4 regions of the Nonomuraea sp. GTA35 genome follow, and region 4 is predicted to be linked to each of the others. Evidence: riboswitches for the same ligand, from Rfam matches in the RefSeq annotation. Region 4 holds a riboswitch; each other region holds the start of a gene.
The links. Region 4 has a riboswitch for cyclic di-AMP ahead of ACBJ32_RS44530 (coiled-coil domain-containing protein). Riboswitches for the same ligand answer to the same signal wherever they lie in the genome.

Region 1 (7,547 bases), on a different contig from region 4:
GGCCCGCAGCTCCGCGGGCGTGGTCAGCAGATCACCACCGGCCGTCCGGGTATTGACCAGGTCCAGAGCCAGCGGCTCCCCGGTCAGCGGACCGAGCTCACTCATACATCTAATGGTACATCCGCCTCTTGACCCATTAGACGCCCGGCCGCTATACCTAATGCATCAACTGCGCCAGAAGGAATTAGAAATGCTTGCCTCGATCGCCCGCGTCAGCCACCGCCACCTCGACGTCGACGGCGTCCGCGTCTTCTACCGCGAGTCGCACCCCGACCGTGCCGACGCCCCCGTGCTGCTGCTCCTGCACGGTTTCCCGTCCGCCTCGCACCAGTTCCGCCGCCTCATGGACACCCTCGGCGCCCGCTACCGGCTGATCGCCCCGGACTATCCCGGCTTCGGCCACACGCAGGCGCCGCCCGGCTTCACCTACAGCTTCGACCGGCTCGCCGACGTCACCGAAGGGTTCGTGCGGCGGCTCGGTCTGACACGCTTCGTGATGTACATGTTCGACTTCGGCGCGCCTGTCGGCTTCCGCCTGGCCGAGCGGCACCCGGAGTGGATCGCGGGGCTCGTGGTCCAGAACGGCAACGCCTACCGCGAGGGCCTGTCCGACGCGGCCCGCGACTTCGTCGCGCTGCGCCCCGAAACACCGGGCGCCGAGCGGACGATCCGCGACCTGCTCACCCTGGACGGCACCCGCGGCCAGTACGAGACCGGCGTCCCCGACCCCGCCGTGATCGCCCCGGACGGCTGGACGCTCGACCAGCACTTCCTCGACCTGCCGGGGCGCAAGGAGGCCCAGGTAGCGCTGGCCTTCGACTACCACTCCAACGTGGCGCGGTACGAGATCTGGCAGGCGTGGCTGCGCGCCCACACCCCGCCCACGCTCATCGCGTGGGGCCGCGACGACCCGTTCTTCCCCGAACCCGGCGCCCGTGCCTACCTGCGGGATGTGGCCGGCGCCGAGCTCCACCTGTTCCCCACCGGGCACTTCGCGCTGGAGACTCACCTGGCGGAGATCGCGCCGCTCATCGCCGCCTTCCTCGACCGGACGTGGGGCCGGTCGTCCGGTTCGCGTGGCTGAACGGCCCGTCAGCCCAGGTCCAGGCTGACCTCCCTGACGGAACCGTCGGGCCGGTAGGTGAACATCCTGGGCTCGCCCATCCGCGCAACGACGGCCTCGAACTCCGCGCGCCGCTCCTCCGGCGTCGGCCCGTCCGGGTCGATGACGGTGAAGCCGAGCAGCTCCACGGCCTCCGCGTCCACGTCGCGCCGGGCTCGACCGAGCCTTCGACGGTGAAGCCGAGCAGCTCGCGCAGCGCGTCCTCGCCCAGCTCCAGCGGGCAGCGGGTACGGGCCCTCGTCCGGCCGGCCGGGCGTGGACGGGACCGGATGTTCGCCGTTCCAGTAGGGCAGCTCGAACGGGTACGGCTCGCCGATGTCCTCGATGATGCCGTTGCCCGGGGACAGGCTGAGCGAGCGGACGAGGCGGCCGTCCTCCCAGACGGCGAAGGCGAGCCAGTCGACGACGCTGTGCATGGCGTGCAGCACGAGCCTGCGGCCCCTGCCCCGCCTCGACGAGGTGGGCGGGGAGCCGCGACGGATTGTCGATCATAAAGTGCGCGCAGCAGATGAGCTCGGCGCCGGGGAAGCTGGTGGCGTAGGCGAGGTCGCCGGTCTTGGCTCCCATGCGGGCTCCCGGGGGTGAGGGAAGCGGATGAAGAGGCAAGGTAGCGAGCCGGTCCGACAGAACCCCGGAACGCGACGAGCGCGCGTCCCCTCGGTGGGGACGCGCGCTCGTCGCGTCACATGGAAGGCAAAGAGCGATCTCTCGGCCTGGAACGTTCCGTCAGGAGGCGTACTGCGGGTAGCCGTAGCCGACGACCTGCGACTTCGGACGGATGCGCTCCTCGACCCGGCCGTTGCCGGTGTTGCCCTCGATCGTCGAGATGGTGCCGTTCTGGTTGTCCTTCACGACGAACCCGACGTGCTGGATGTCGCTCAGGCTCTTGCCGCCGTCCCAGGCGAAGAACACGACGGCGCCGGGCTTGGCGACGGTGCCCCAGCGGTCGTTGGCGGCGAACCACTTGGCGTGGGCGACGGTGTAGGCGTCCCAGCCGACCTGCGGGCGGGCGCCGGTCTGCTCGCCGACCCAGGAGACGAACATCGAGCACCAGGCGGCGTTCAGGTACGCGGCGCGGTTGCCGCCGTCGCGGGCGACGGTCTCGGCGGCGCGCTGGGAGCCGGCGTACCACTGCTGGAACTTGGTGCCGCCGCCGGCGGCGTTCTCCGAGGTGCCGACCTGAGCCCTGGCCATGGCCAGGACCTGGGCGGCAGTGACGTTGATCTTGGTCTCGGCGCGGTCGTCCGCCGCGCCGGCCTTGTGGGCGGCGATGGCGGTGTCAGGGTGCCTGGCGGCGGTGGCCGCGGCGACGCCCGTGGCGGTGTCGGCGTTGGCCGTCATGGCGTTGACGCCGAGGGCCGAGGCGATGACGGTGGCGCCGAGGGCGGCGCGGGCGATGTTGCTCTTCGAGACAGCGGTAATGCGGTGCTTGGCCATCGAGGGAGGTGCTCCTTGCTTCCATGCCGCTTACCGGGTTAGCTGACGGGCTCGGGCGTGGAAGCTGCCCTACGGCACCGGAGTGCCGATTCGCCCCAAAGACATGGGTCCCCGGTTCCGCCCTGAGGCGGATTCAGCGGTCGCAGGACGATCCTGCGATGTGTCGTGCGATGGTCTGACATAGCCGGACAAACCGGGCGTATGCCTCAAGATGCCCCATAAGGTAATACATGAGGCAAGAGGATTACAAATCCATAAAAGCCCAGCTAGGCAAACTGCCTGCGAGCGTCGGCCAGAAGCCCCAGCATGGCAAGGGATTCGTCAAGCGGCATGATCGAGGATTCGGTCCTGCCTTCGGCCGTGGCGGCGCGGACTTCGCGAAGCTCTCCGGCGTATCCGTTGTCCGCCGGATCGAGCACATGCTCTTCCGGCTCCATGGAGGGCCCGGTGAGAACGATCCGCTGCGGAGCCCAGAACGGCGCCTGGAGGTCCGCCCGCATCCGAGTACCTACAACACAGGCCGTGTTCGGGTAATTCCCGAGCAATGAGGTCGCCACGAGAGCGTGTCTGCCGCCGGGGTAGAGCAATACGCCGGCCGCCTCCGCATCCACCCCGCTCGGGGCCAGGGAGCCCGTGATGCGCAGGTCAGCGGGCATGCCCAGGAGGAGCTGGGCCAGCCCGAACGGGTAGATCCCCAGGTCGAGCAGGGCCCCGCCGCCCAGCTCCGGCGCCCACAGCCGGTGGGCCGGGTCGTAGGGCGCCGCGAAGCCGAACGACGCCTGCACCGAGCGCAGCTCGCCGAAGCGGGGATCGCCCGCGATGCGCTGGACCAGCGGGTTGAACCGCATCCACATGGCTTCCATGAGGAACACGCCCGCCTCGCGCGCCAGGCGCACCATCTTCTCCGCGTCGTCCACGGTGGCCGCCAGCGGCTTCTCGCAGAGCACGGCTTTACCTGCGGCGATGGCCAGCTCGGCGACCTGCAGGTGCTGCGCGTGCGGGGTGGCCACGTAGATCGCGTCCACCCCCGGGTCGGCGCACAGCTGCTCGTAGGAGCCGTACGCCGACTCGGCCTCCAGCGTGGCGGCCAGGGCCTGCGCCCGGGCCAGGCTCCGCGATCCGACGGCTGCCACCCGCATGCCGGGCTCGGCCGCGATGGCGGCCCCGACCGTACGCGCGATGCCGCCGGTCGCCGCAATTCCCCAAGTGAAATCTCGCACGCGGAGATGTTATAGGGGAGGTAAAGGAAGGGTTATGGGGGGATATGTCATTAATGGCGGGATGCCACAAATGTCACGCCAGTCACTTTACGTCATGTTGAACGTGTCGGGGTCCGGCCCGAGCCGCTGCCCCTTGTTCAGGGCGCCGATGGCCGACATGTCCTCGGTGTCGAGGATGAAATCGAACACGCCGATGTTCTCCTTGATCCGCGCGGGCGTGACGGACTTCGGGATCACCACGTTCCCGAGCTGCAGATGCCAGCGCAGCACGATCTGCGCGGGCGTCCTGCCGTACTTCTCCGACAGCACCGCCAGCGCCGGGTCCGACAGCAGCCCCTTGCCCTGCCCCAGCGGGCTCCAGGCCTCGGTCAGGATGCCGTTGGCCTCGTGGAAGGCCCGCATCTGGCGCTGCTGCAGGTACGGGTGGAGCTCGATCTGGTTGATGGAGGGCGTGATGCCGGTCTCGTCCATGAGCCGGGTGAGCGTGTCCACCGTGAAGTTGGAGACCCCGATGGCCCTGACCCGGCCGTCACGGTAGATCTTCTCCATCGCCTTCCACGCCTGCACGTACCTGTCCTGCTGCGGCACCGGCCAGTGGATCAGGAAGAGGTCTATGTGGTCCAGGCCCAGCCTGGCCAGGCTCTCGTCGAAGGCGGCCTCGGCGCGGCCGTGGTCGCCGTTCCACAGCTTCGTGGTCACGAACACCTTCTCGCGCGGCAGCCCGCTCCCGCGCACGGCCCGCCCCACGCCCTCCTCGTTGCCGTAGGCGGCGGCGGTGTCGACGTGCCGGTAGCCGGCCTGGAGTGCGGTGGCGACCGCCTGCTCGGCCTCCTCGGCCGGGACCTGCCAGACGCCGTACCCGAGCTGCGGGATCTGCACGCCGTCGGTGTTGAGCATGAGCGAATTCATACCCTCCATTGTTCACGCCGCGTTTCTGAGGGCTTAAGGCGGTGGGGCTAGCTTGAAGCGGTCGTTAACGCGCCATCACCCCGCTGGGAGGGCAACGAGTGGTCGAACAGGCGTCGGCCTGGGTGGAGTCCCCGCTCCAGATGCTGTGCGCCGTCGAGGCCCACCACGCCGGGCTTCTCGGCCCCGAGACGGCTGTCGTGCCCCGGGCGGGGCTGCGCCCGCTGAAGGCCACGCGCCGCGAGCTGCGCTCCCTGGGGCTGCCCGACGGGCTGGTGCTGGCCGAGCCGCGCGAGCGCATGCCCAGGCGCGTGCAGGCCGTCGGGGACGCCTTCTCCGGCAAGGTGCAGCTGCGCTGGCTCACCTCCATGCCGGGCCGCATCGTCATCGTCGACGACGGGCTGGCCACGCTGCGGCTGCTCGAACTGCTCGCCGCGGGCCCGTACCGGCCGCTGCTGCGCGCCCGCGCCAACCGCACCAGGCTGCGCGCCGCGCTCGGCCTGGCGGCGGCGCTGCGGCTGCGCCTGAGCAAGGTGTCCGTCTTCACCGCCCTGAGCGTGGACGACAAGCTGGAGGCGGCCGTCCGCCGGGCGGGCGTCGACCTCGTCCGCCACGACTTCGCCTGGCTGCGGGCCCAGCCGCCCAGCGCCGAGGGCCCCGCCGAACGCACGGTCGTGCTCGGCACCTCCCTAGTGCGCAACGGCCTCGTGCACCGCGACCACTACCTGCGCTGGCTGACCGACCTGGCCGCGCGCGAGCCGCTGGCGTACTACCCGCACCGCCGCGAGGACCCCGTGGACGTCGCCCTGATCCGGGAGCGCCCCGGCATCACCGTCCACGACGCCGGCGCGCCCGCCGAGCTGACGCTGCGCGGCCTGGACCCGGGCCAGCGCGTGCTCAGCCTTCCCTCGACCGCGATCACCTCGCTGCGGGTGCTGCTCAGCCCGCGCGGCGTCGCCGTCGAGCCCGTGGACGTTCCCGATGACTGGTGGACCAGCAGGGCGGCCCCCGCCCTGCGATCGCATTTGACCGGAGTGTCCAGTTGAAAGTGTTGGCGGTCGCCGACTCCGACTCGTATCTGAAATGGGCGGCCTGCCTGCTCGGTGACCTGCCTGCGGGCTGCGTGACGGAGCTGGCCGTGGTGCGCACGCCGATCGCCCCCTCGCCGGAGCAGATCGCCGCGGCGGTCAACGGCCGGGCGGGCGGCCCGCCGCCCGTGCTGTCCGCGCGGTCCGTGCGGCGGCTGGCCGAGCGGACCAGGCCCGACGTGATCGTCGTGGCCTGCACGGGCCCCGTGGTGGACGTGCTGGTGGCAGAGGTGCTGAACGACCTGCGGCCGCGGCCGGTGTTCGTCAGCGGGCTGCCCGGCATCTCGGTGCCGGCGACGGAGAAGGCGTGGCTGTTCCGCAGCGGCTGCGACCTGTTCGTGGTGCACAGCGAGCGGGAGGTGGCCGAGTTCTCCGAGATCGCCTCCAGGCTCGGCGGGGGAGGGGCGGTGGGCCTGGCCCGGCTGCCGTTCCTGCGGCCCGAGCCGGCCGCGCGGGGCGGCAACCGGGTGGTGTTCGCCACGCAGGCCAAGGTGCCGCGAGGGCGGGAGGAGCGCGAGCGCATCCTGCTGTCGCTGGCCGAGCTGGCCGCGCGCCGCCCCGACCTCGACGTGGTGGTCAAGCTGCGCGCGCTGGAGGACGAGCGGCAGACCCACAACGAGCGCTTCCACTACCAGCGGCTGTGGCGGGAGCTGGGTGAGCCGGGGCGGCTGGCGTTCGAGGCCGGTTCGATGCAGGACCAGCTCCAGCGGGCGGCCGGGTTCGTGACGGTGAGCTCGACGGCGGCGCTGGAGGCCATCGCGATGGGCGTGCCGTCGCTGGTGCTGCGCGACTTCGGCGTCAGCGCCGAGATGATCAACCTGGTGTTCGAGGGCAGCGACCTGCTGGGCACGCTGGAGGAGCTGGCGGCGGGCGAGTTCCGCGAGGCCTCCGGGGCCTGGTGCGCGGCCAACTACTTCCACCCGGCCGCGCGCAACGACTGGGCGGGGCTGCTGAGCGGGCTGGTCGTCTCCCGGCCGCGCGTGCCCGCCAGGTCGCTGCTCGACGGGCCGGAACACGCGGCGGGACGGCGCCGGGCCCGGCTCCGCGTGGAGGTGCCGCCCAAGATGTTGCGGGTGGGCTACCGGGCCAAGCGCCGCATGCGCCGCTACCTCAGATCGCTGACCTGATCTTCCTGCGGATCCTGGTGAACGCGCTGGGCTTGCCTCCCGAGACGAAGCCCAGCGTCTCCAGGCGCTTGCGCTTGAAGTAGCGCGGGTCGAAGTCGATGCTGTCCGGCCGCAGGCCGGGGTAGGTCTCGGCCTGCATGCAGTAGCCGACGGAACGCACGAGCGCCTGCAGGTCCGTGACCGGCGGGCGCTCGATGTGCCCCTCGGGCGACAGCCTGGGGAGCATGGCGTCGACGATGGTGGCCGGGATGCGGTTGCTGTTCTCGTACGGGGCCAGCCGCTCCAGCACCAGGTCCGTGCCGTACGAGGCCACCTGCAGCCCGAAGTAGCGCTGCGCGGTCACCAGCCCCGTGGAGAAGCAGCCCACCACCAGCTCGGGCCGCAGCGCCGCGAAGCACACCTCGGCGGGCACGCTCTCCCCGGCCACCGACAGCCGCACCCCCAGGGGCGCGGCGGCGGCGCGCAGGAGCTGGGCGTGCCGGCGGCCGGCGGCCGGGTGCGGCTTGAACACCACGTCGGTGCAGCCGCGGGCGACCAGGGCCCTGAGCATGGTCTCGTGCAGGCCGGCCTCCTCCTCCGGCGTGAGCAGCTCCAGCGCCGACAGGTACTGGCCGAGGATGATCGCCTGCCCGGCCATCATGTCGGG
Region 2 (7,547 bases), on a different contig from region 4:
GTACTGCTGCTGGCCGTAACCCGGCTGGGACTGCTGCTGCTGTCCGTAGCCCTGCTGCTGGCCGTATTGGGGCTGCTGGCCCGACTGGGGTTGCTGGCCGTAGCCCTGCTGCTGACCGTACTGCTGCTGGTCGTATTGCTGCCCGTAGCCCTGCTGCTGGCCGTAGTCGGGCTGGGACTGCTGTTGCTGGCCGTAGCCCTGCTGCTGACCGTACTGCTGCTGGTCGTATTGCTGTCCGTAGCCCTGCTGGCCGTAGCCCTGCTGCTGGCCGTGCTGGGGTTGGCCATAGCCCTGCTGCTGGCCGTAACCCTGCTGGCCGTAACCCTGCTGCTGGCCGTACTGGGGTTGCTGGCCGTAGGCGTCGTCCGCCCGGTAGCCGACCACAGTCACGTCCGGGTCGGGCTCGCCAGGGTGGCGGCCCGTGTTCTGCTGCCCGTAAGGGGTGCCGGGCGCGGAATTCTCGCCGGATTCGTCCTGCGGATACGGCGGCTGTCCGGTGCTCACCGTGTCACCTCGCTTCGAGTGCGCATGTGGCACGTGTCAGGACACATGCCTGTGCTGCCCAACGTATCGACATAGGTATCAACAATCACCTTTCCATCTGGTCAAGGTCTGCGTCACCCGATGTCAGATGGAGCAGCATGCGGGTGTTGCCCAGGGTGTTCGGTTTGACGTGTTCCAGGTCGAGGAACTCCGCCACACCCTCGTCGTACGAGGCCAGCAGCTCGGCGTAGACCTCGGGAGAGACCGGCGTGCCCTGAATCGGGCGGAAGCCGTGCCTCGCGAAGAAGTCCACCTCAAAAGTCAGACAGAATACACGTCGCAGACCCAGATCCTTCGCGTGCTGTATCAGCGCCGAGACGATCCGATGGCCGACGCCCATGCCGCGGCACTCCGGATCCACCGCCACGGTGCGGACCTCCGCGAGATCCTCCCACAGCACGTGGAGCGCACCGCAGCCGACGACCTGCCCGCCCCGCTCGGCCACCCAGAACTCCTGTACGTCCTCGTACAGGGTGACCGTGGCCTTCTCCAGGAGCCGAGGACCTGCGCCCGCGTAGGTGTCGACCAGCCGCCTGACCGTCCGGACGTCGGGCGTGCGGGCACGCCGGACCACCACCGCGGTCTCGGGCCCGGTCTCGGACGTTGCCAGTTCGGCCACCTGCTCCATGGCCCTCCAGAGTACAGATGTCATTACGGCTCAGACTTAACTCCCATCTCTGGGCCCATCCTGTTACATGTGGTGGCCATATGAGCACGCTCCCCACATCCGGCTGAAGCAGCAACGAAGGGGACATAAAGTCCGATCAGCACAGTCAGGCACGAGATCACCTTGTGACCCTTCGGTTGTGAAACCTCTATGAACTCGGCAGTTCCGGTTGAGCACGAACTCGGAGTGCATTAGTGTCCAGCGACGATGTTCCCCGCGTGTCGCGCGCGAGGAACACGCCCAATCCCCGCGAGGGGAGCCGGGGACCCACCGGCGGCGACCCCCATCGCCCGCCGCCAGGGGTGAATCCGAGTCGTTCGGTAGGGCTGCTCCGGCCCGAACCCGTCAGCTAACCCGGTAGGCGTCGAGGAAGGGAGCTTGGTTGGTGAAGCGCACGCGCAACGGCGGGGAGAAGACGGCGGGCAAGCACGCGCGCCCTCAGGAACGGCTCCGGCGATCACGCCGCCTCGGCGGTGTGGTGAGTCTCACAGTCGCGGCGCTCCTGATCGCCATTCCCGTCGGCCCGGCGTCCGCGGACCCCAAGCCTTCACTCCAGGACCTGGCCAAGCAGGTCGAGAAGATGCACAACGAGATCGAGACGCTGACCGAGGAGTACAACGGCCAGCGCGAGAAGCTCAAGACCGCCAAGAAGGCCGCCGACGCGGCGCGGAAGACGCTGGCGACCAGTGAGGCCGAGCTCGAGGCCAAGCGTACGGAGGTCGCGCTGCTGGCCCAGAACGCGTACATGACCGGCGGGCTGAACCGGATGCTGGCGTTCGCCACCGCCGGCGACCCCGACTCCTTCCTCGACCGCGCCGCCACCATGGACGTGCTGGAGCAGCAGCAGGGCGCGGAGGTCAACCAGGTCACCCAGGCCAGGGAGGCCGCCGAGCGCGCCAGGGCCGGCGCCCAGGCACGCATCGACGAGGTCCAGGAGATCGTCTCCGAGCTCGACACCAAGCGCGACAAGATCACCAAGCTGGTCACCAAGGTCGAGAGCAACCTGTTCAGGCGGGCGCTGGGCGAGGCCGGCCGTCCCGGCACGCGGGCGCAGCGCGTCAACCTGCCGATCGTTGGCAGCGGCAAGGCCGCCCAGGCCGCGCGGTGGGCGCTCACGCAGCAGCTCAAGCCGTACGTCTGGGGCGCCGAGGGCCCCAGCTCCTACGACTGCTCGGGCCTGGTCATGGCCGCCTACCAGAAGGTCGGCATCTCCCTGCCGCACTACACCGGCAGCCAGTGGACCGCCGGCAGGCACATCTCACGCGAGGAGATGCGCCCCGGCGACCTGGTGTTCTTCTACAGCGACCTGCACCACGTGGGCATCTACCTGGGCGGCGGCATGATGGTGCACGCGCCGCAGACCGGTGACGTCGTACGGATCGCCTCGATCGCCAACAGGCCGTTCGCCGGCGCGGTACGCATCGCCGACTGACCCCGGACCCCCTTCCCCTGGCCGCTCGCCGCTAGATCAGCTGGCGGCGGGCCGCCCATGCCACGGCCTCGATCGCCGTGGCGACACCGATGCGGTCGCAGATGCCACGTAGTCTCCTGCGCACTGTGCGCCCGCTGATGTCCAGCCGTCTGCCCACCCGGTCGACCGTGACCCCCTTGGCCAGCTCCGCGAGCAATGCAAGATCCGCATGGCTCAGCTCAACACCTTCAGTGAGCACATCCATCGGGAGCCCTCCCCCCCAACAGCTGACTTGGGCCTCTTCACCGGGCCGAAGTCGCTCCTCGCAGACGGTAAACGCATCCTGGAAAGGTCGTCAAGCATTACAATCGCCGCGCTTGACCAGCACTATTGACATGATCCGAAATATGTGACCTACTCGCGATATGTCGGCGCCGATCAGTCCAGGATGAGCGATCTCATGGGGCCTCCCGGTGCTCCGGATCCGGCGGCTCTGAGCCCGGCTGATGTCCTGGGTTTTGATCCGTTCGATCGGGGATTTCTGCATGATCCTTACTCCCGCTATCGGGAGCTGAGCGCGCGTGGCGCCCTCTTCCGTACGCGCGGGGGTCTGCTCGTCGCCACCACGCACGAGCTGTGCACGACCCTGCTCCGCGACCCGCGCTTCGGCCGCGGCTCCGGCAGGCAGAACGGCGCCGACCCAGGTCAGCCCGTTGCATCGTTCCTATGGCTGGATCCACCGGACCACACGAGGCTGCGTGCCCTGGTGAGCAGGGCGTTCACCCCGCGCATGATCGAACGGCTCCGCCCGCGCGTCGAGGAGATCGCCGCGTCGCTGATCCGCGCGCTGCCCGACGAGGCCGACCTCGTGTCGGGGCTCGCCTACCCGCTGCCGGTCATGGTGATCAGCGAGATGCTCGGGGTGCCTCCAGAGGACCACGAACGCTTTCGCGGCTGGAGCGAGAAGCTTGCCCGCGGCCTTGACCCGATGCTTACAGAAGGCCTCTTATCGGAAACCGGGCGGGCCAGAAGGGAGTTCGGCGACTACTTCCGCGAGCTCGCCGCGATCAGGCGGGAGCGGCCCGGTGACGACCTCCTGAGCGCGCTGACAGGCGTGCGGGAGCTCACCGAGGCCGAGCTCCTGGCCACCTGTGTGCTCCTGCTCGTGGCCGGCCACGAGACGACCGTCAACCTCATCGCCAACGGCGTCCTGGCCCTGCTCCGGCACGGGCTGCTGGCGCAGGCGGCGCGGCGGCCCAGGGAAGTGGTGGAGGAGGTGCTCCGGTACGACCCGCCGGTGCAGCTCACCGTCAGGGTCGCGCTGGAGGACGTGTCGCTGGGCGGGACGCCGGTGCCGAAGGGCACGCCGGTGATGGCCGTGATAGGCGCGGCCAATCGTGACCCGGCGGTCTTTCCCGATCCTGGCCGCTTCGACGTGACCCGCTCGCCGGAGCGGCACCTCGCCTTCGGGCTGGGGATCCACTTCTGCCTCGGGGCCACGCTGGCGCGGATGGAGGGCGAGATCGCGCTGTCGGCCCTCGCCTCGGCGGCGCCCCGGCTGGAGCTGGCCGAGCCCGCGCCGCCGTACAAGGAGAACGTGGTGCTGCGCGGGCTCGCCTCGCTGCCGGTGCGGCTGCGGCGCTCCTGACCGGCCTATTGGGTGGGCTTGACGAGCGGGAACAGGATGGTCTCGCGGATGTTCCTGCCGGTGAAGGCCATGATCAGCCGGTCGATGCCCGCGCCCATGCCTCCGGTGGGCGGCATGGCGTACTCCAGCGCCTGGAGGAAGTCCTCGTCGAGCTGCATGGCCTCCGGGTCGCCCCCGGCGGCCAGCATGGACTGCTCCACGAGGCGGCGGCGCTGGTCGATCGGGTCGTTGAGCTCCGAGAAGGCGGTGCCCAGCTCGGTGCCGAAGCCGATCAGGTCCCACTTCTCGGTCAGCAGCGGGTTGTCGCGGTGCACGCGGGCCAGCGGGGAGGTCTCCAGCGGGTAGTCCATGACGAACGTGGGCTGGATCAGCGTGTGCTCCACCAGCTCCTCGAACAGCTCCTGGACGAGCTTGCCCGGGCCCCACTTCGGATCCCAGTGGATCTCGCGCCGGTCGGCGATCTTGCGCAGCTCCTCCAGGGTGGTGGAGGTGGTGATCTCCTCGCCCACCGCCTCGGAGACCAGGTGGTAGAGCGGGATGCGGGGCCACTGCGCACCGCCGAGGTCGACCTCCGCGCCGTCGTGCACGACCACCGTGCCGTCCAGCGCGGCCAGGGCGGCACGCTGGATCATTCGCTGGGTCAGGTCGGCCATGTCGTGGTAATCGAGGTACGTCCCGTAGGCCTCGATCATCGTGAACTCGGGGTTGTGCGTGGAGTCCGCGCCCTCGTTGCGGAAGGTCCGGCTGATCTCGAAGACCTTCTCGATGCCGCCCACCACGAGCCGCTTGAGGTAGAGCTCGATCGCGATGCGAAGGTAGAGCTCCATGTCGTAGGCGTTGATGTGGGTCTTGAACGGCCGGGCCGCGGCGCCGCCGTGGATCGGCTGCAACATCGGCGTCTCGACCTCGAGGTAACCCTCCTCGTGCCAGAAGTCGCGCACCGCGCGCACCGTGGCACTGCGCAGCCGGGCCATCTTCCTGGCCTCGTCGTTGACGATGAGGTCGACGTAACGCTGGCGGACCCGCGCCTCGGGGTCGGTGAGGCCGATGTGCTTCTCCGGCAGCGGGCGCAGGCACTTGGCGGTGATCTGCCAGCTGTCGGCGAGGATGGACAGCTCGCCGCGGCGGGAGGTGATCACCTCGCCGATCACGCCGACGTGGTCACCCAGGTCGACGTCGCGCTTCCAGCTCGCCAGCGACTCCTCGCCCACCTTGTCGAGCGAGATCATCACCTGCAGATCGGCGCCGCCGTCGCGGATCGTGGCGAAGCAGAGCTTGCCGCCCACGCGGTTGAGCATGACGCGCCCGACCACGGCGACCTGGTCGCCGGTCGCGGTGTCGGGCTCCAGGCCCTGGTATTTCTCCCTGACCTCGGCGTTGGTCGCCGTGCGTGGGAAATTCACCGGGTAAGGATCGACGCCCTCGCTGCGAAGGCGGTCGAGCTTCTCCCTCCGGATGCGCATCTGCTCGGGAAGTTCGTCGCTCACAACAACAAAGAGTAGGGGATATGGCGAACTGCAAGGGCTCGTCGGCCCCCTGCAGGGTCGCTGAAGGAGCGCTGCAAGAGCCCCGGTTTACAACTTCCTTACGAGCTCGGGGGGGAGCCGGTAGGGAACCGGCCCATGGGGAGCTCGAGGAGACAAAGATGTTCAAGAAGATCGCGACCGGTCTCGCCGCTGTCGCCGCGACCACCGCTGTGGCCCTGTCGCTGCCGGCTTCGGCCCAGGCGAGCTCGTACGACTACTCCGAGGACTGGGGCCCCGCCTACGCCAAGCACGGCCTGGCCAAGGCGCAGGGCTGGGTCGGCGTCGACTGGGACCACCACGGCGACTCGAACGTGGTCAAGGTCAGGGGCAAGCTGTTCGATCTGGACGACCGCAGCTACGAAGAGGGCGGCAAGTGCGCGTACGTCCAGTTCCAGGCCAGCGACTTCGACCACGAATGGTCCCCGGTCTACGCCAAGAAGTACTGCGGCTACCCCGGCTACAAGAAGTTCGGCTTCCAGGAGCACGACGTCTACAGCCTGCGGGCGAAGGTCTGCCAGATCAGCCCGCACGGGGGTTACCCGAAGAAGTGCGGTCCCTGGGAGTACCTCTACACCGCCGAGGGCGAGTGACCTAGAAAAGGGAACGGCCCCCGCGTCGCGCGGGGGCCGTTTCCTTTCTCATGAGGCGTTGCGGTGGTAGACCAGCCGGAGCCCGATGAGGGTGAGCCACGGCTCGTGCACGTCGATCGAGCGCGACTCGCCCACCACCAGGGCGGCGTGCCCGCCGGTGGCCACGACGGTGACCTCGTCGGGATCGTCGGCCAGTTCCGCCGCCATGCGCTCGACGATGCCGTCCACCTGGCCGGCGAAACCGTAGATGATGCCCGCCTGCAGCGCCTCGACGGTGTTCTTGGCGATCACCGAACGCGGCCTGACCAGCTCGACCTTGTGGAGCTGCGCGCCGGCGGCGGCCAGCGCGTCCACGGAGATCTCGATGCCGGGGGCGGTGACGGCGCCGACGTACTCGCCCTTGGCCGAGACCGCGTCGAAGGAGGTCGCGGTGCCGAAGTCGACGATGACGCAGGGGCCGCCGTACTGGTCGATGGCGGCCAGCGCGTTCACGATGCGGTCGCTGCCGACCTCCTTGGGGTTGTCCATGCGTACGGGCACCCCGGTGCGGATGCCCGGCTCCACGATCACCGCGGTCACGTCGCCGTAGTAGCGGCGGCACATCTCGCGCATCTCGTTCAGCACGCTCGGCACGGTGGAGCAGATGGCGATGCCGTCAACGTCGGCCCCCTTGAGCAGCGGCGACTGGGCCAGCAAACCCTGGAGCACGACAGCGATCTCGTCGGCGGTGCGGCGGGCGTCGGTGGCCAGCCTCCAGTGCTCGATGACGTCCTCGCCCTCGAACAGGCCCAGCACCGTGTGCGTGTTGCCGACGTCGATCGTGAGCAGCATCAATTACCCCCGCAGATCCAGTGCGATGTCAAGGGCCGGCGCTGAGTGCGTTAGCGCTCCCACCGCAAGGTAGTCGACGCCAGTTTCCGCCACATCACGGGCCGATTCCAAGGTCAATCCCCCACTCGCTTCAAGCGCAACCCTATTTTTCGCCCGATTTTTCACGAAATGTACGGCACGAGCTGTGTCCTCGACCGTGAAGTTGTCCAGCAGGATCAGCTCGGCGCCCTCGTCCAGAACCGGGTCGAGCTGGTCGAGCCGGTCGATCTCCACCTCGATCGGCAGATCCGGGTACCGCTCCCTGACCGCCCGGAACGCCTCGGCCACGCCC
Region 3 (7,547 bases), on a different contig from region 4:
GCCCGCCATGTCGGAGACGAGCATGCGCATGTCGTTGCCCACCTGGGCGGGGTCGATGTGCTGGTAGAGGTTGGGGTCGACCTTGATGGCGCTGGCGTGCAGCCCGGCCTTGTGGGCGAAGGCGGACATGCCGACGTAGGGCGCGTGGGAGTTGGGGGTGACGTTGGTGACCTCGGTGATCGCGTGGGCGATGCGGGTCATCTCGGCCAGCGACTCCTGCGGCACGAGCTCGAAGCCGCGCTTGAGCTGGAGGTTGGCCACGACCGTGAAGAGGTTGGCGTTGCCGGAGCGCTCGCCGTAGCCGTTGGCGCAGCCCTGGACGTGGGTGGCGCCGGCCTTGACGGCCGCCAGGGTGTTGGCCACGGCGCAGCCGGTGTCGTCGTGGCAGTGGATGCCGACGCGGGCGCTGGTGCGTACGGCGTCCTGGACGATCTCGGCGAGCTCGTCGGGGAGCATGCCGCCGTTGGTGTCGCACAGGGCGATGACGTCGGCGCCTGCCTCGGCGGCGGTCCTGATCACCTCCAGCGCGTAGGCTGGGTTGGACTTGTAGCCGTCGAAGAAGTGCTCGGCGTCGAGGAAGACTCGCTGTCCCTCCGCACGAAGGTGAGAGACCGTGTCGCGGATCATCGCGAGGTTCTCCTGGAGAGTCGTGCGGAGGGCCAGCTCCACGTGCCGGTCGTGACTCTTGGCGACAAGGGTCACGACCGGCGCGCCGGATTCGCGCAAGGCGGCCACCAGAGGGTCGTCGGCGGCCTGCACACCTGCCCGGCGGGTCGCGCCGAACGCGGCTAGTTGCGCGTGCTTCAGGTCGAGCTCTGTTCGAGCGCGCCTGAAGAACTCCGTGTCCTTGGGGTTGGCGCCCGGCCAGCCCCCTTCGATGAACCCGACTCCCAGACCGTCCAGGTGGCGCGCGACGGCGAGCTTGTCGGCGACGGTGAGGTTGAGCCCCTCCTGTTGTGCGCCGTCCCGCAGCGTCGTGTCGTATACGTGGAAGCGGTCGTCGGCCATGAGTCTCTCTTCTCCGCGGAAGTCGGGTATGCGTTCGGGAAAACAAAAAGACCCCTCACGGACGTGAGAGGTCTGCGCGCTGGCGGTGTCCCTGTGTCAGCCAGCGCGCCTGCCGATAATGAGCAGACCGTAGAACATGGTGCCGTCCAGTCTGCCATACGCATTCACCATTCGGCACACCGGTCTCACCACATGGGACACCGCAGCTCACACCTGCACGCCGACGCCTCCGGTGACGAGGCGCTCCAGCGCGGCGGGGTCGAACGCCTCGTTGCCCAGCATCTGGCCGTCGAGCACCACGGTCGGCGTGCCCTGCAGCGGGATCTTGGCCGTCTCCGCCAGGTGCGCCTCGGCGTACGTCTGCGACGTGACGCAGGAGTCCACCGACGCGCCCGCCTTGCGCGCGGCCCTGGTCAGCTCCTCGACGGTGAAGCCGGACGCCGTGCCGTGCGGCGCGGGCTGCATGGCGTACACCTCGTCCCTGAACGCCAGCCAGTTCGCCGCCGGGACGCAGCGGGCGGCCGCGGCGGCGCGGATGGAGTTGGAGCGCATGGGCTCGTCCCCGAAGATCGTCACGGTGTGGAAGACGACCTTGACCTTGCCCTCCTGCGCGAGTTTCCTGATCGTGGCGTCTACCTTGGAGTGCATGTCCTTGCAGACGGGACAGTCGAAGTCCTCGTACACGTCCAGCACGGGAGCGTCGCTCCCCAGGTCGGCCAGGACCATCGAGCCGTCCGCCTGCCGGGTGAGCGTCACCTCACCGGACGACGACGCGCCCGCCTGGGAGAATGCCAGCACCCCGAGTACGGCGATCGCCACGCACGCCAGCGCGACCGCCATCAACCGCTTCTTCATCAGCCCACTCTCACCTCATTGATCGCGCAGACCCTACCCGAAACGGAGCAAATGGCCGCATGAAGGCATACCTCCTCGACGCCGCCGTAGCGCGGTACGTGTCCGAGCACACCACAGCCCCCGACCCCCTGCTGGCGGCGCTGGAGCGGGAGACCGCCGAGGTCGCGGGCGAGGACGCGACCATGCAGATCTCCTTCGACCAGGGCCGGCTGCTCACGATGATCACGCAGCTCATGGCGCCTCGGGTGGCCGTGGAGGTGGGAACGTTCACCGGATATTCGTCCATCTGCATCGCACGCGGGCTGTCCGGCGGCACGCTGCACTGCTTCGACGTCAGCGAGAAGTGGACGTCCATCGCCCGCCGCTACTGGCACGAGGCGGGCCTCGACGATCGGGTGACGCTCACGATCGGGCCGGCCGCGGACACGCTCACCGCCTTCGACCAGCAGATCGACCTGGCCTTCCTGGACGCCGACAAGCAGAACTACCCGGTCTACTACGAGCTGCTGATGGACCGGCTGCGGCCGGGCGGGCTGATCCTGGCGGACAACACGCTGCGCCGGGGCTGGGTGGCCGATCCCGCGCACGACGAGCCGACGACCGTGCAGATGCGGCAGTTCAACGATCTGGTGATGGAGGATCCCCGGGTGACCGTCGTGATGCTGCCCGTGGCCGACGGGATGACGCTGATCAGAAAGAACTAGCGCCGCACGCCCTGTATTCACACACCCGTTCCGGCATACGCTCTGTCACTCCGCCGCCAGAAAGGACGGAGTGCATGGCCGTGCCCCTCGAAGAGCGATTCCGTACCGTGCGTGAATTGCACCCCGAATATCGGGTGGAAACGGTGAGCGGCCGGATCGTGGTCAACGAGGCGGGCACCTGGCAGCACAACACGTGCATGTTCCGGGTGCTGCGCGGGCTGCTCGCCCCGGCGGTCGAGCGGGGCTGGCAGATCTGGCCGAACATCACCGTCTACCTGGGCCGTCAGGCCGATCGGTACGTGCCCGACCTGACGGTGGTGCCCCGGGCGCCGCGGTTGCACAAGGATTACGCGGTGCACGGGGATTCGACGCTGCTGCTCGTCGACATCGTTTCTTCGGGCAGTTCCTACGACGACTTCTACGTCAAGCCGCGCAGTTACTCGCCGGCCGGGGTGCCGCTTTATCTGGTGGTCGATCCGGCGCAGCGGACGGTGCGGCTCTTCAGCGAGCCGGGTGGCCGCGCATACGGCCGGGAAACGGTCGCGACGCTCACCGAGCCGCTGTTCCTGCCGGCGCCGTGGGAATTGTCGCTGAATACCGGGGAATGGTGGTGAGCCCTGCCGGGAGGGCTCACCACCGGCCGGTTCAGCCGATCTTGTGGATCCAGTTGTGGGTGTCGGGGCGGGCGCCGTACTGGATGCCGACGAGCTCCTCGCGCACCCGCATCGTCACCGGGCCCGGCGTGCCGTCGGCCACGGTCCAGGAGCGGTCGGCGCCCTTGACCGTGCCGACCGGCGTCACCACGGCCGCCGTGCCGCACGCGAACACCTCGGTGAGGTCGCCGGACGCGCTCGCCTCCTGCCACTCGTCCACCGTGATGAGCCGCTCCTCCGTCTCCAGCCCCAGGTCGCCGGCCAGCTCCAGGATCGACTCGCGGGTGATGCCGGGCAGCAGGGTGCCGGTGAGGGCGGGCGTGACGAGCTTGTCGCCGAAGACGAAGAACAGGTTCATCCCGCCCATCTCCTCGACGTACCGGTGCTCCTGCGCGTCCAGCCACACGACCTGGTCGCAGCCGTTCTCCACCGCCTGCCGCTGCGCCACGAACGCCGCGGCGTAGTTGCCGCCGCACTTGGCGAAGCCGGTGCCGCCGGGGGCGGCGCGGGTGTACTCGGTGGACAGCCAGACGGAGACGGGCTTGACGCCACCGGTGAAGTACGAGGCCGCCGGCGAGGCGATGACCATGTACTTGTAGGTCTTCGACGGGTAGTTGACCCCGAGCCCCGCCTGGGTGGCGATCATGAAGGGGCGCAGGTAGAGGCTGTGCCCCTCGGTGGTGGGCACCCACTCCTTGTCGGTCTGGACGAGCAGCTCCAGCGACTCGACGAACGTCTCCTCCGGCAGCTCGGGCATGGCCATGCGCGCGGCCGAGCGGTTGAAGCGGCCGGCGTTGGCGTACGGGCGGAAGGTGACGATCGAGCCGCCGATCTGCCGGTAGGCCTTCAGGCCCTCGAACAGCTCCTGCGCGTAGTGGAAGACCGAGGTGGCGGGGTCGAGCGAGAGCGGACCGTACGGCATGAGCCTGGCGTCGTGCCAGCCCTCGCCCTCGGTGTAGTCGATCGAGATCATGTGATCGGTGAACGTCTGCCCGAATCCGGGGTTCGCCAGTACCTGCTCCCGCTCGGCTGCGGTGCGAGCGTGGTCGGATAGCTGCACGTCGAAGCTGAGCTTCTGAGCGATGGTCATGACGGCGGTCCTTCTCTCTACGGTCTACCGAAATCTACCGGAATCCGGTCACCCCTCCGGGAGCTGTCGCGCTCCCGGGGGCGGTCCGTACTTCCTATTGTCTCGCTATATGGGATGGCAAGCGGTTGATGGGGGGTTGGCCCGATTACCGCCGTGGCCTGGGTACACGAAAACGCGCCCGGCAGTCCTCCTCGGACCGCCAGGCGCGTACGGGGCTAGGCGGTCCTAGCCGGATACTCGCGCGGTGATGTCGTCGCCGATCTCGCTGGTGCTGCGGCTTGCCCCGCGCTCGGCGATGTCGTCGGCGACCGCCCGCTCGACCCTGGCCGCCTCGTCGTGCAGGCCGAGGTGGTCGAGGAGCATGGAGACGGACAGGATGGTCGCGGTGGGGTCGGCCTTGCCCTGGCCGGCGATGTCGGGGGCGCTGCCGTGCACCGGCTCGAACATGCTGGGCGCCGCGCCCTCCGGGTTGATGTTGCCGCTGGCCGCCAGGCCGATGCCGCCGGCGATGGCCGCGCCGAGGTCGGTGATGATGTCGCCGAACAGGTTGTCGGTGACGACCACGTCGAAGCGCTCGGGCTGGGTCACGAAGAACATCGAGGCCGCGTCGATGTGGCAGTAGTCGGTGCTGACCTCCGGGTACTCCTCGGCCACGCGGTTGACCGTGCGCTGCCACAGGTCGCCGGCGAAGGTGAGCACGTTCGTCTTGTGGACGAGGGTCAGCTTCCTGCGCGGCCGGGTCTTGGCCTTCTCGAACGCGTAACGCACCACGCGCTCGACGCCGTGGGCGGTGTTGAGCGACTCCTGGGTGGCGATCTCGTGCGGCGTGCCGCGCCGCATGACGCCGCCCGTGCCGGCGTAGAGGCCCTCGGTGCCCTCACGCACGACGATCATGTCGATGTTCTCCGTCGGCGTGCCGGCCAGGGGGGTCGCCACGCCGGGGAACAGCTTGACCGGCCGCAGGTTGACGTAGTGGTCGAAGGCGAAGCGGAGTCGCAGCAGGAGGTCGCGCTCGAGGATGCCGGGCGGCACGCTGGGGTCGCCGATGGCGCCGAGCAGGATCGCGTCGTAGCCGCGCAGCTCGTCGAGCACCGAGTCGGGGAGAGTCTCGCCGGTACGGTGGTAGCGTGCGGCCCCCAGGTCGTAGTGCGTGGGCTCGATCTTCGTGCCTACTGCCTCCAGGACCTTGAGCCCTTCGGCGACGACCTCGGTGCCGATGCCATCCCCAGGGATGACGGCCAGGCGGATGTTACGCGACTCCATGACGGCAACCATACCGGCTCGTCTCGTCTGACGAACACACCATCTCATTTTCCGGACGTCCGGTTTGGGGGGATTGCGACCTTTTGACCGTTTCGTTAGAGTCCGTCGAGCCTAATCCACGCAGCCGCTGCGTGGAGCCGGGGACCCACTTTCCCCCAGGGGCGAATCGGCGGTCAGCGCCGTAGGGCTGTCTTCCAGGCCCGAGCCCGTCAGCTAACCCGGTCGGCCGTATGGAAGGACAGTGCTCTGTCTCGCACCGCCATCGTCCTGGCAGCAGCTTCTGCCGGACTCATCCTGGCCACCCCCGCCGCCCAGGCGGCCACCGGCGACGAGGTCGCCGCCCGGTCCGCCACCGACAAGGACACCACCACCCTCACCGGCGCCGAGATCCGGCGCATCAGGCAGGCCCAGGCGCCCAGACCCGCCTGGAAGATCGCCCTCGACTACGCCATGGACAAGCGCGGCATCCCGTACGTCTGGGGCGGAACCAGCGATCGAGGGTACGACTGCTCGGGGCTCATGCTCCGGGCGTACGAGAAGGCGGGGATCGACCTGCCGAGAACGGCCCGCGAGCAGTACGGGGCCTTCTCCAGGAAGATCTCCTGGAACGATCTAAGACCCGGCGACCTGGTGTTCTTCAGCAACCTGGGCCACGTCGGGATGATCTCCAAGCCCGGCCACATGGTGCACGCGCCGCGGTCGGGCGACGTGGTGAAGGAGGAGAAGCTCTCCCACTGGCGCAGGCAGGCCTTCGTCGGCGCTGTCCGGCCGGACCCCAAGGGCGTGCGCCAGTGGGCCGAACAGCTCGAACAGCGCCGCGAAACCGTGCCCGCCGACGTGACCGCCACCCTCTGAGAAGCCCGAGCGGCCCCGCTTTCCCCCGCGGGGCCGCTCGTCCTCCTCAGCAGGCGGTCAGGGCACGATCGGGGCGGCGAGGTGCGCCACGAAGCACGGGTTCGGGTAGTCGTCGGCGAAGTCCTTCGGCTCGCCCCGATAGTCGCCCCGGATCTCGACGTGCACCGGGTCGAAGATCTTCGGGCAGGGCACGTCCGGCCGGTACCTGATCCGGTCCAGGTCGCCGCCGAACTCGTCCAGCCTGTCGCAGGCGGCGACGGGGTCGGGGTGGACGCCGCCTTCCGGACGGCAGGTCAGGAACCACTGCGTGGTGCTGCCGCCGTGGTAGGTGGTGATGCGCAGGTAGGACTCCTGCGCGTGGGCGGGGACGGCGAGCAGCGCCGCGACGGTCAGAGCGGGCAGGGCTACGGTCGCGGCGCGACGGATCACGCTCAGGGAAGCGCGCATGGGGGAACCTCCTGCATGGATGAACACGTATAGCGACGCTATCAACACTCTTCGTATCCAGAAGGGCAGGTGTTGGTACCACGGGCGTAGCGTGTCGGATATGTCATCCGAGAAGGTGCACCTGACCGGGGAGAAGGCGACGCTCCTGGCCACCCTGTACGGCAGAGCGCTCGACGCGACCTCCCCGCACCCGATACTCGGCGACCGGATGGCGGCGGAGGCGATCGAGCGGATCGACCACGACTTCCGCGAGACCGGGCTCGACGCCAGGATGGCCAGGGCCGTGGCACTGCGGGCACGCTTCATCGACAGGTGGGCGGGCGAGTTCCTCGGCGCCCGTCCCGGGGCGACCGTGTTGCACCTGGGCTGCGGGCTCGACACCCGGGTGTACCGGATGGACCCGCCGCCGTCCGTGCGCTGGTACGACGTGGACTATCCGGAGGTCGTCGAGCTGCGCCGGCGGCTGTTCCCCGAGCGGCCGGGCCACGACCTGATCGGCACCTCGGTCACCGACCTGGGCTGGCTGGAGCGGGTGCCCGCGGACGCTCCCGCGCTGGTCGTCGCGGAGGGCCTGCTCTACTACCTCGACCGGAGCGAAGGCCCCGCGCTGCTGCGGGCGATCGTGGACCGCTTCCCGGGCGGCGGGTTCGTCTTCGACGCCCTGAGCCCGCT
Region 4 (7,547 bases):
GGCTGCCCGTGCACGTCACGACGACCGGCACGGTACGGCCGATGACACCGGAGGCCGAGTTCGCGCTGCTGCGCACGGCACAGGAGGCACTGGCCAACGTGGCCAAGCACGCGCACGCGACCAGGGTCGGGGTGACCCTGTCCTACCTGGAGCACGAGGTCGCGCTGGACGTACGCGACGACGGCAGGGGCTTCGAACCAGCGGGACTCGAAGCCGGCACGGCCATGCCACGGCAGCCGTCCGGCGGCGGCTTCGGCCTGACCATCATGCGCCAGCGCGTCGAAGGACTGTCCGGTACCTTGCAGATCGAGTCCGAGCCGGGCCTGGGCACCGGGATCTCCGCCCGCGTCCCCACTCCGCCGACCGGGAGCCACGCATGATCGACCACACGGCCGAGACGCCGATCCGACTGCTGATCGCGGACGACCACCCCGTTGTCAGGGACGGGCTGAGCAGCATGTTCGCCTCCGCGCCCGGGTTCGAGGTGGTGGGCGAGGCCGCGGACGGCGCCGCGGCCGTACGGCTCGCCCAGGAGGCCGGGCCCGACGTGATCCTGATGGACCTGCGCATGCCCGGCATGGACGGGCTCACCGCGATCAAGGAGCTGACCAGGCTCGGCGTCACGGCGCGCGTGCTGGTGCTGACCACCTACGACACCGACAGCCACGTCCTTCCGGCGATCGAGGCGGGCGCCACCGGCTACCTGCTCAAGGACTCTCCCCGGGAGGACCTGCTGCGAGGCGCGCGGGCCGCCGCCAAGGGCGACAGCGTGCTGTCCCCTTCGGTGGCGGCACGGCTGATGAACCGGGTCAGGACACCCGCGCCGCAACTGCTCAGCCGGCGTGAGCTGGAGGTGCTCGAACTCGTGGCGGCGGGGAACACCAACCGTGAGGCGGCCGCCCGGCTGTTCATCACCGAGGCCACGGTCAAGAGCCACCTGCTGAACATCTACGCCAAGCTCGGCGTGGGCGACCGCGCCGCAGCCGTCACCGAGGCGTTCAACCGGGGGCTGCTCGTCCCGCGAGCGCCCGGGCGGCCCTGACCCCTTCGGCTCGCTAGTTCATCGAGATGTGCACGTGGTCGAAGTGGTTCTCGGTGACGCTGCCGCGGTCGGACATGGCGCGCCAGCCGGACCCCTGGTTGATCCGCTGCTTCCAGATCACGTACTTGATGCCCAGCCTGCCCTGGTTCTTGATCGCCCAGGCCGCGATCCGGTCGCCGAGCGCACTGTTCACGGCCGTGGGCATCGCGCCGCCCGCGCTCATCATGAAGTCGCAGGCCCGGCCGAGCGGGTGCTCGCCGCTGGAGCCCGAGCGGAAGCAGCCCACCGCGTACGGCAGCGAGAAGTTCTTCTCCACCTGGGTCTTCATCAGCCGCGTACGGGAGGTGATGTTGTCGGTGCCCGTGGGCAGCTCGGGCGCCCAGGTGCCGTTGGCGTTGCGGCCCGTGCCGTACGGAATGAGGTCTTCGAGCTTGTCCTTGATGTCCTCGATGACGTCCTCGGCCTCGTCGCGCTGCTCGTCCACCTCGGCCGCGTCCGACTTGATCCTGGCCGCCAGCGCGGCGGCCTCCTCGCTGGCCTTCTTCTTGTCGTCGCGGGCCTTGGCCACGATCGCGACGAGCGCCTGCTGCTCTGCCGTGAGCTGTTCGAGCAGGGCGGCGCTGTCGGCGTCCGTCGGGAGCATGAAGCCCGGCAGCGAGGAGGGGTCGCCGTTCTGGTAGCGCAGGCGGGCGATGTCGGCGACCCGCTGCTCGGCGCCGGCCAGTGTCTGCTCGGCGGCGGCCAGCTTGGCGGCGGCCGTCTTGGCGGCCTCCTGGGCCTTGGCCAGCTCGACGCGCTTGAGGTTGTACTGCTCGATGAGCTTGTCGACCTTGCTGTTGAGCTGCTTGAGCTGGGTACGGAGCTCGGCTTCCGTCGGTTTGGGCGCCGCCGAGGCGGGGGCCGCCGACAGGGCGACGGCGGTGGCGGTGATGAGGCCGATGGCAAGGATCGCGGGGGACGAAGCCGCCACGTGGATGTTTCCTCTCCCTCTGCCGGCCGGGTTAGCTGACGGGTTCGGGCATGGGAGGTGCGATTCCCTACCGCCGTAGCGGATTCACCCCAGGTGCGGTTTGGGTCCCCGGCTCCCGGGCGAGGCGCCCGGGATTAGGCATGCTGCGGCCGTTACGGCCGGTGCATATGGGGATATTAGTGGTAGATCACGAGTAATGCGACCTTAACTAGAAATCCATTAGTGATCTATCTGTGATCGAATCATGCGTGCCGCCTCTTCCGGCAGCACGTCGTTCACGAAGGCGCCCATCGCGGACTCCGATCCTGCCAGGAACTTGAGCTTGTTCGGCGCCCGCCTGATGCTGAACAGCTCCAGATGCAGGTACGCCAGCTCCCTGCCCTCCCGCACCGGCGCCTGGTGCCAGGCCGCGATGTACGGCATCGTCATGTCGAACAGCCCGTCGAACGCCCGCAGCACCGAGGTGTACAGCGGCGCGAACGCCGCCCGCTCCTCCTCGGTGAGCGCCGCCAGGTCGGGCACCTGCCGGTGCGGGTAGAGGTGCACCTCGAACGGCCAGCGCGCGGCGGCCGGCACGAAGGCCGTCCACAGCTCGTTGGCGGCCACCACCCGGGTCCGCGCCTCCCGCTCGGCGGCCAGCACGTCGGCGAACAGGTTGCCCTTGGTGTAACGCCCGGCGGCGGCGAGCTGCAGCTTGGTCCTGGGCGTCACGTACGGGTAGGCGTAGATCTGGCCGTGCGGGTGGGCCAGCGTGATGCCGATCTCCTCGCCCCGGTTCTCGAAGCAGAACACCTGCTCCACGCCCTCGATCTGGGACAGCTCGGCCGTACGGTCGGCCCACGCCTCCATGACCAGCTCCACCTGGGAGTCGGAGAGCCTGGAGAAGGAGGAGGAGTGGTCGGAGGTGAAGCACACCACCTCGCACCGCCCCACAGCCGGACGGACCTCGCTCAGTCCACCCGGCTCCCCATAAGTCCCGATATTGGTGGAGAAAGAGGGGAATCGGTTCTCGAACACGACCACGTCGTAGTCGTAGGAAGGGATCTCCGACGAGCGTGTGTCCGACGACGGGCACAGCGGGCACTCGGCCGTGCCACCGGTCGGCAGGAACGTGCGCGTCTGCCGGTGCCCGGCGATCGCGATCCACTCCTCCGTCAGCGGGTCGTACCGCAGCTCGGAGGCCACCGGGCGGGGTTCCAGGGTCCGGCGGTCGATCGCGCTCCTGTCGGCGTCGTCACGCCGGTCGAAGTAGATCAGCTCCCGGCCGTCGGCCAGATGGGTGATGGTGCGCTTCAAGACGAGGCCTCCGCGATGATCAGTTCTCCGGCCCGTTCGGCCAGCTCGGTGCGTGCGTCCTCCGGCAGCCCCGCGTCGCTGATGACCACGTCGGCCTCGCTCAGCTCGGCGATGGTGCTGATGCCGACGGTGTTCCACTTCGTGTGGTCGGCGGGGACGACCAGCCGGGTCGCGGCCGTCACCAGCTCCCTGTCGGTCTCGGACTCCAGCAGGTTGGGCGTGGTGAACCCGGCACGCACGCTCATCCCGTGCACGCCCAGGAAGAGCGTGTCCACGTGCAGGCGGCGGATCGCGGCCACGGCCACGGGGCCCACCAGGGCGTCGGACGGCGTGCGTACACCGCCGGTCAGCACGACCGTGCGGTCGGCGCGCGGGTTGCGGTGGAAGACGTCGGCGACCGGGATCGAGTTGGTGATCACGGTCAGCTCGGGCACGCCGATCAGGTGGCGGGCCAGCGCCCACGTGGTGGTGCCCGCCGACAGCGCCACGGCCGTGCCGGGGCGGACGAGCGTGGCGGCGTGGCGCGCGATGGCCTCCTTCTCCTGCTGCTGGCGCGCGGACTTGGCGGTGAATCCGGGCTCCTCGGTCGAGCCGGGGCCGAGCGCGGTCGCGCCACCGTGCACCTTCTCCAGCAGCCCGCGTTCGGCCAGCACCTCGAGGTCGCGGCGGATGGTCATGTCGGAGACGCCGAGCTCGCGTACGAGGTCGGCCACCCGGACGCCGCCGTTGCTGCGCACGCGTTCGAGAATCGCCTGCTGTCGCTGCTGTGCGAGCACGCCCGCTCCTTCCAACAGATTCCACCAAATTATGACACGGGATTGTTGGGGAATGTTAGTTAGCGCGGGAACGCTTGCGCTGGTCAGCGCGGCGGGAGACGGTGAGGGCTCACCGATCATCGGAGGCGAGCTTATGGCCAGGCGAGCACGCAAGGGCAGGGCACGCAAGAAGAAGAAGGCGAACCACGGCAAGCGCCCCACGGCGCGATGACCGGCGGGTGGCCGCCCGCTTCCGGCGGCCACCCGCGGCTCACCCGCCAGGGCGGCTCACGACGGCAGCTCGGTCAGCGCCTGGTCGATGCGGTCCTGCGGCAGCCTGTAGTCCTCCAGCTCGCCCGCCAGGTACCGGTCGTAGGCCCCCAGATCGAAGTGACCGTGACCGCACAGCGCCGTCAGGATCACCTTCTCCTCGCCACTCTCCTTGCAGCGCAGCGCCTCGGCGATCGTCTCGGCCAGCGCGTGCGTGGGCTCGGGCGCGGGCACGATCCCCTCGGTCCTGGAAGCGGACGCCAGCCTCGAAGCACTCGCTCTGGGCGCGGGTCACCGCCTCGAACAGGCCCAGCTCGTACATGTGCGACAGCAGCGGCGACATGCCGTGATAGCGCAGCCCGCCGGCGTGGATCGGGTCCGGCACGAACGAGTGCCCCAGCGTGTGCATCTTGAGCAGCGGCGTGAAGCCGGCCGTGTCGCCGAAGTCGTAGGCGTACGCGCCGCGCGTGAACGACGGGCAGGCCGCCGGCTCCACGGCACGGAACACCGTCCGGATCCGGCCCGCCAGCTTCTCCCGCAGGAAGGGGAAGGCCAGGCCGGCGAAGTTCGAGCCGCCGCCGGTGCAGCCGATCACCAGGTCCGGCATCTCAGGGAGCTGCGCGAGCGCCTCCTCGCCGATCACCGTCTGGTGCAGCAGGACGTGGTTGAGCACGGAGCCGAGGGCGTACCTGGCGTCGGGTGTCGCGCCCGCCACCTCGACCGCCTCGCTGATCGCGATCCCCAGGCTGCCGGGGGAGCCAGGATCGTCCGCCAGGATCTTGCTGCCCGCCCCCGTCACGGCGGAGGGGCTGGCGTGCACGGTGGCGCCGTACACCTGCATGAGGGAGCGGCGGTAGGGCTTCTGGTCGTAGGAGGCCCGCACCATCCAGATCCGGCACTCCAGGCCGAACTGGGCGCAGGCGAACGCCAGCGCCGACCCCCACTGGCCCGCGCCGGTCTCGGTGGTGAGCAGCCGGACGCCCTCCCGCGCGTTGTAGTACGCCTGCGGCACCGCCGTGTTCGGCTTGTGCGACCCGGCGGGGGAGCCGCCCTCGTACTTGTAGTAGATCCTGGCCGGCGTGCCCAGCGCCCGCTCCAGCCGGTACGCCCGGATCAGCGGCGTCGGCCGCCAGAGCCGGTAGACGTCCAGCACCTCCTGAGGGATCGGGACGTACCGCTCACCGCTGACCTCCTGCCCGATCAGCTCCATGGGGAACAGGGGCGCCAGGTCGTCGGGGCCGACGGGCCGCCGCGTGGCGGGATGCAGCGGCGGAGGCGGCGGGGCGGGCAGATCGGGAACGATGTTGTACCAGTCGCTGGGCATCATGGCCTCAGTCTGCGCCGCCGCAGTTCACCGGACCAGCACCGCCGGCCGGTCCGGATGATCGGCGCGTACCACGACGTCGGCCGCCTCCTGGGGCCGCGCCTCCCGCTCGTACCGCTCGTAGGCGGGCAGCGTCCAGCGCTCGCCCTCCGGCGTCCCCCGCTCCAGCGCGCCGGGCGAGAGCCACACGTGCACGCTCACGTCGAACGCCAGCCCCCGCCCCAGCAGCAGCGCCCCGTCCACCAGCACCACCCCGCCCGGCGGCAGCGCGGTGTACGGCAGCCGGTAGGCCCGGTCGATCCCGCTGTCCCACAACGCCGGCAGCACCTGCCCCGGCCCTCCCGGTTCGAGCGGCTCCAGCACCTCCCTGCGCAGCGCCTTGGCGTCGAGCCAGTCGTCGTAGAAGGCGTCGGGGTCGGTCCTGCCGTACTCCAGCCGCAACGACGCGGGCCGCAGGAAGTCGCCCGCCGACACGCGCAGCACGGGCCGGCCGCGCAGCCGCAGCGGCGCCACCAGCTCGTCGGCCAGCGCCCCCGGCCGGGCGGGCGGCGCCCCGTCCACGGCCACCCGCACCCACGCGCCCTGGGGCCGGGCGGAGATCAGCTCGGCCAGCTCCTCGACGAGAGCCTCACGGGAGATCGGTCGCACACGCATCGATCACAGCTTACGAGCGCCCGAAATGCCGTCGACGGGCCCGGGGCCGCCTCGCTAGGGTGCCCGCCATGGCTCAGTGCGACTGCGGCGCGACGGCGGGACCGCTCGGCGTGTGCGCCGACTACTACAACACGATCCTGGCGGAGGAGCAGCTCGACCCCGAGATGTACAGGTGGCACGCGGTCGTGGTCTGCGTCTACCTCCTGCAGCACCCGTCGCGCGGGCACGAGAGGCACCTCGACGGCCAGTTCCGGTGGCTGCAGTTCTACCTCGACCGGGGCATCGACGCGGTGCTCCGGCTGCGGGAGCACCAGGTGGCGCGCAACAACCACCGATCGAGGGCGGGCTACGACATGGCGCCGCTGGAGCCGTACGCGCCGCTCCCCGCGGGCGGGCCGCCCGCGCGCTTCCGCACGAGCTTCTGCGAGCTGCCGCACGGCGACGGCGGCTTCGTCCTCGACGGGCACGCGGCGTACGGGGAGCGCATGCGCACCCTGGCCGAGGCGACCGAGGAGGCCTGGAAAAGGCTAGGGCCAGGCTCTTGACCTGGCCCTTCGCCGTGCTGGAGCGGACGACGGGAATCGAACCCGCGTAGCTAGTTTGGAAGACTAGGGCTCTACCATTGAGCTACGTCCGCGCGAACCGGTCGAACTCTGGTCTAGACTTCATCCGGTCGTCAGGGCGTAAGCGTACCGGAGTCCCGGAGCGCATGCGCACTCGGCGAGACGGGGCGTGGCGCAGCTTGGCAGCGCGCTTGCTTTGGGAGCAAGAAGTCGCAGGTTCAAATCCTGTCGCCCCGACCAGGTCAAAGGCCCCACCCGATCCGGGTGGGGCCTTCTGCTTGTCTATCTGCTCGGCCGGCATGCCGGGGTGGCGCTCACGGGAGGCGGGCGCCCGCGGGCGGTGTCTCCTGGTTCCTGATCGGCCGCATGACCTGCTTGGCGACACAGCTGGGCAGGCCGGCGGCGTCGCCGGCCGCCAGGCGGCGGTAGGTGCTCGGCGACATGCCGACCAGCTCGGAGAAGCGGGTGCTGAAGGTGCCGAGTGAGGAGCAGCCGACCGCGAAGCAGACCTCGGTGACCGACATGTCGCCGCGCCGCAGCAGGGTCATGGCGCGCTCGATGCGCCGGGTCATGAGGTAGCTGTAGGGCGACTCTCCGTAGGCGGCGCGGAAGAGCCGGCTCAGGTGCCCGGCCGAGAGGTGCACGCCACGCGCCAGCGCCTCCACGTCCAGCG

Region 1: another riboswitch for cyclic di-AMP. It lies ahead of ACBJ32_RS09645 (CHAP domain-containing protein); the one in region 4 lies ahead of ACBJ32_RS44530 (coiled-coil domain-containing protein).
Region 2: another riboswitch for cyclic di-AMP. It lies ahead of ACBJ32_RS35935 (NlpC/P60 family protein); the one in region 4 lies ahead of ACBJ32_RS44530 (coiled-coil domain-containing protein).
Region 3: another riboswitch for cyclic di-AMP. It lies ahead of ACBJ32_RS28300 (C40 family peptidase); the one in region 4 lies ahead of ACBJ32_RS44530 (coiled-coil domain-containing protein).

Annotation. Positions count from the first base shown of each region.
Region 1 covers NZ_JBGNUV010000002.1:650,821-658,367, reverse strand. The annotation lists gene ACBJ32_RS09665 (CGNR zinc finger domain-containing protein) at 1-105, opposite strand, end outside; gene ACBJ32_RS09660 (alpha/beta fold hydrolase) at 191-1,084, shown strand; gene ACBJ32_RS09655 (hypothetical protein) at 1,093-1,605, opposite strand; partial or broken gene ACBJ32_RS09650 (hypothetical protein) at 1,601-1,690, opposite strand; gene ACBJ32_RS09645 (CHAP domain-containing protein) at 1,850-2,560, opposite strand; cyclic di-AMP (ydaO/yuaA leader) riboswitch at 2,573-2,709, opposite strand; gene ACBJ32_RS09640 (Gfo/Idh/MocA family oxidoreductase) at 2,827-3,780, opposite strand; gene ACBJ32_RS09635 (aldo/keto reductase) at 3,868-4,689, opposite strand; gene ACBJ32_RS09630 (hypothetical protein) at 4,788-5,732, shown strand; gene ACBJ32_RS09625 (DUF6716 putative glycosyltransferase) at 5,735-6,901, shown strand; gene ACBJ32_RS09620 (polysialyltransferase family glycosyltransferase) at 6,885-7,547, opposite strand, start outside.
Region 2 covers NZ_JBGNUV010000009.1:340,310-347,856, forward strand. The annotation lists gene ACBJ32_RS35925 (RDD family protein) at 1-504, opposite strand, end outside; gene ACBJ32_RS35930 (amino-acid N-acetyltransferase) at 590-1,171, opposite strand; cyclic di-AMP (ydaO/yuaA leader) riboswitch at 1,438-1,589, shown strand; gene ACBJ32_RS35935 (NlpC/P60 family protein) at 1,596-2,642, shown strand; gene ACBJ32_RS35940 (LuxR C-terminal-related transcriptional regulator) at 2,674-2,886, opposite strand; gene ACBJ32_RS35945 (cytochrome P450) at 3,388-4,269, shown strand; gene lysX (bifunctional lysylphosphatidylglycerol synthetase/lysine--tRNA ligase LysX) at 4,275-5,756, opposite strand; gene ACBJ32_RS35955 (hypothetical protein) at 5,915-6,385, shown strand; gene ACBJ32_RS35960 (type III pantothenate kinase) at 6,434-7,216, opposite strand; gene ACBJ32_RS35965 (L-aspartate oxidase) at 7,220-7,547, opposite strand, start outside.
Region 3 covers NZ_JBGNUV010000006.1:357,977-365,523, forward strand. The annotation lists gene cimA (citramalate synthase) at 1-1,008, opposite strand, end outside; gene ACBJ32_RS28275 (thioredoxin domain-containing protein) at 1,216-1,863, opposite strand; gene ACBJ32_RS28280 (O-methyltransferase) at 1,923-2,567, shown strand; gene ACBJ32_RS28285 (Uma2 family endonuclease) at 2,642-3,181, shown strand; gene ACBJ32_RS28290 (branched-chain amino acid aminotransferase) at 3,213-4,310, opposite strand; gene ACBJ32_RS28295 (3-isopropylmalate dehydrogenase) at 4,536-5,573, opposite strand; cyclic di-AMP (ydaO/yuaA leader) riboswitch at 5,672-5,816, shown strand; gene ACBJ32_RS28300 (C40 family peptidase) at 6,024-6,428, shown strand; gene ACBJ32_RS28305 (SSI family serine proteinase inhibitor) at 6,486-6,875, opposite strand; gene ACBJ32_RS28310 (class I SAM-dependent methyltransferase) at 6,976-7,547, shown strand, end outside.
Region 4 covers NZ_JBGNUV010000013.1:374,912-382,458, forward strand. The annotation lists gene ACBJ32_RS44520 (sensor histidine kinase) at 1-380, shown strand, start outside; gene ACBJ32_RS44525 (response regulator) at 377-1,042, shown strand; gene ACBJ32_RS44530 (coiled-coil domain-containing protein) at 1,056-2,012, opposite strand; cyclic di-AMP (ydaO/yuaA leader) riboswitch at 2,019-2,163, opposite strand; gene galT (galactose-1-phosphate uridylyltransferase) at 2,232-3,308, opposite strand; gene ACBJ32_RS44540 (DeoR/GlpR family DNA-binding transcription regulator) at 3,305-4,084, opposite strand; gene ACBJ32_RS44545 (50S ribosomal protein bL37) at 4,218-4,295, shown strand; partial or broken gene ACBJ32_RS44550 (TrpB-like pyridoxal phosphate-dependent enzyme) at 4,352-5,660, opposite strand; gene ACBJ32_RS44555 (uridine kinase) at 5,685-6,311, opposite strand; gene ACBJ32_RS44560 (DUF5946 family protein) at 6,380-6,856, shown strand; tRNA gene ACBJ32_RS44565 (tRNA-Gly) at 6,875-6,948, opposite strand; tRNA gene ACBJ32_RS44570 (tRNA-Pro) at 7,038-7,114, shown strand; gene ACBJ32_RS44575 (helix-turn-helix transcriptional regulator) at 7,189-7,547, opposite strand, start outside.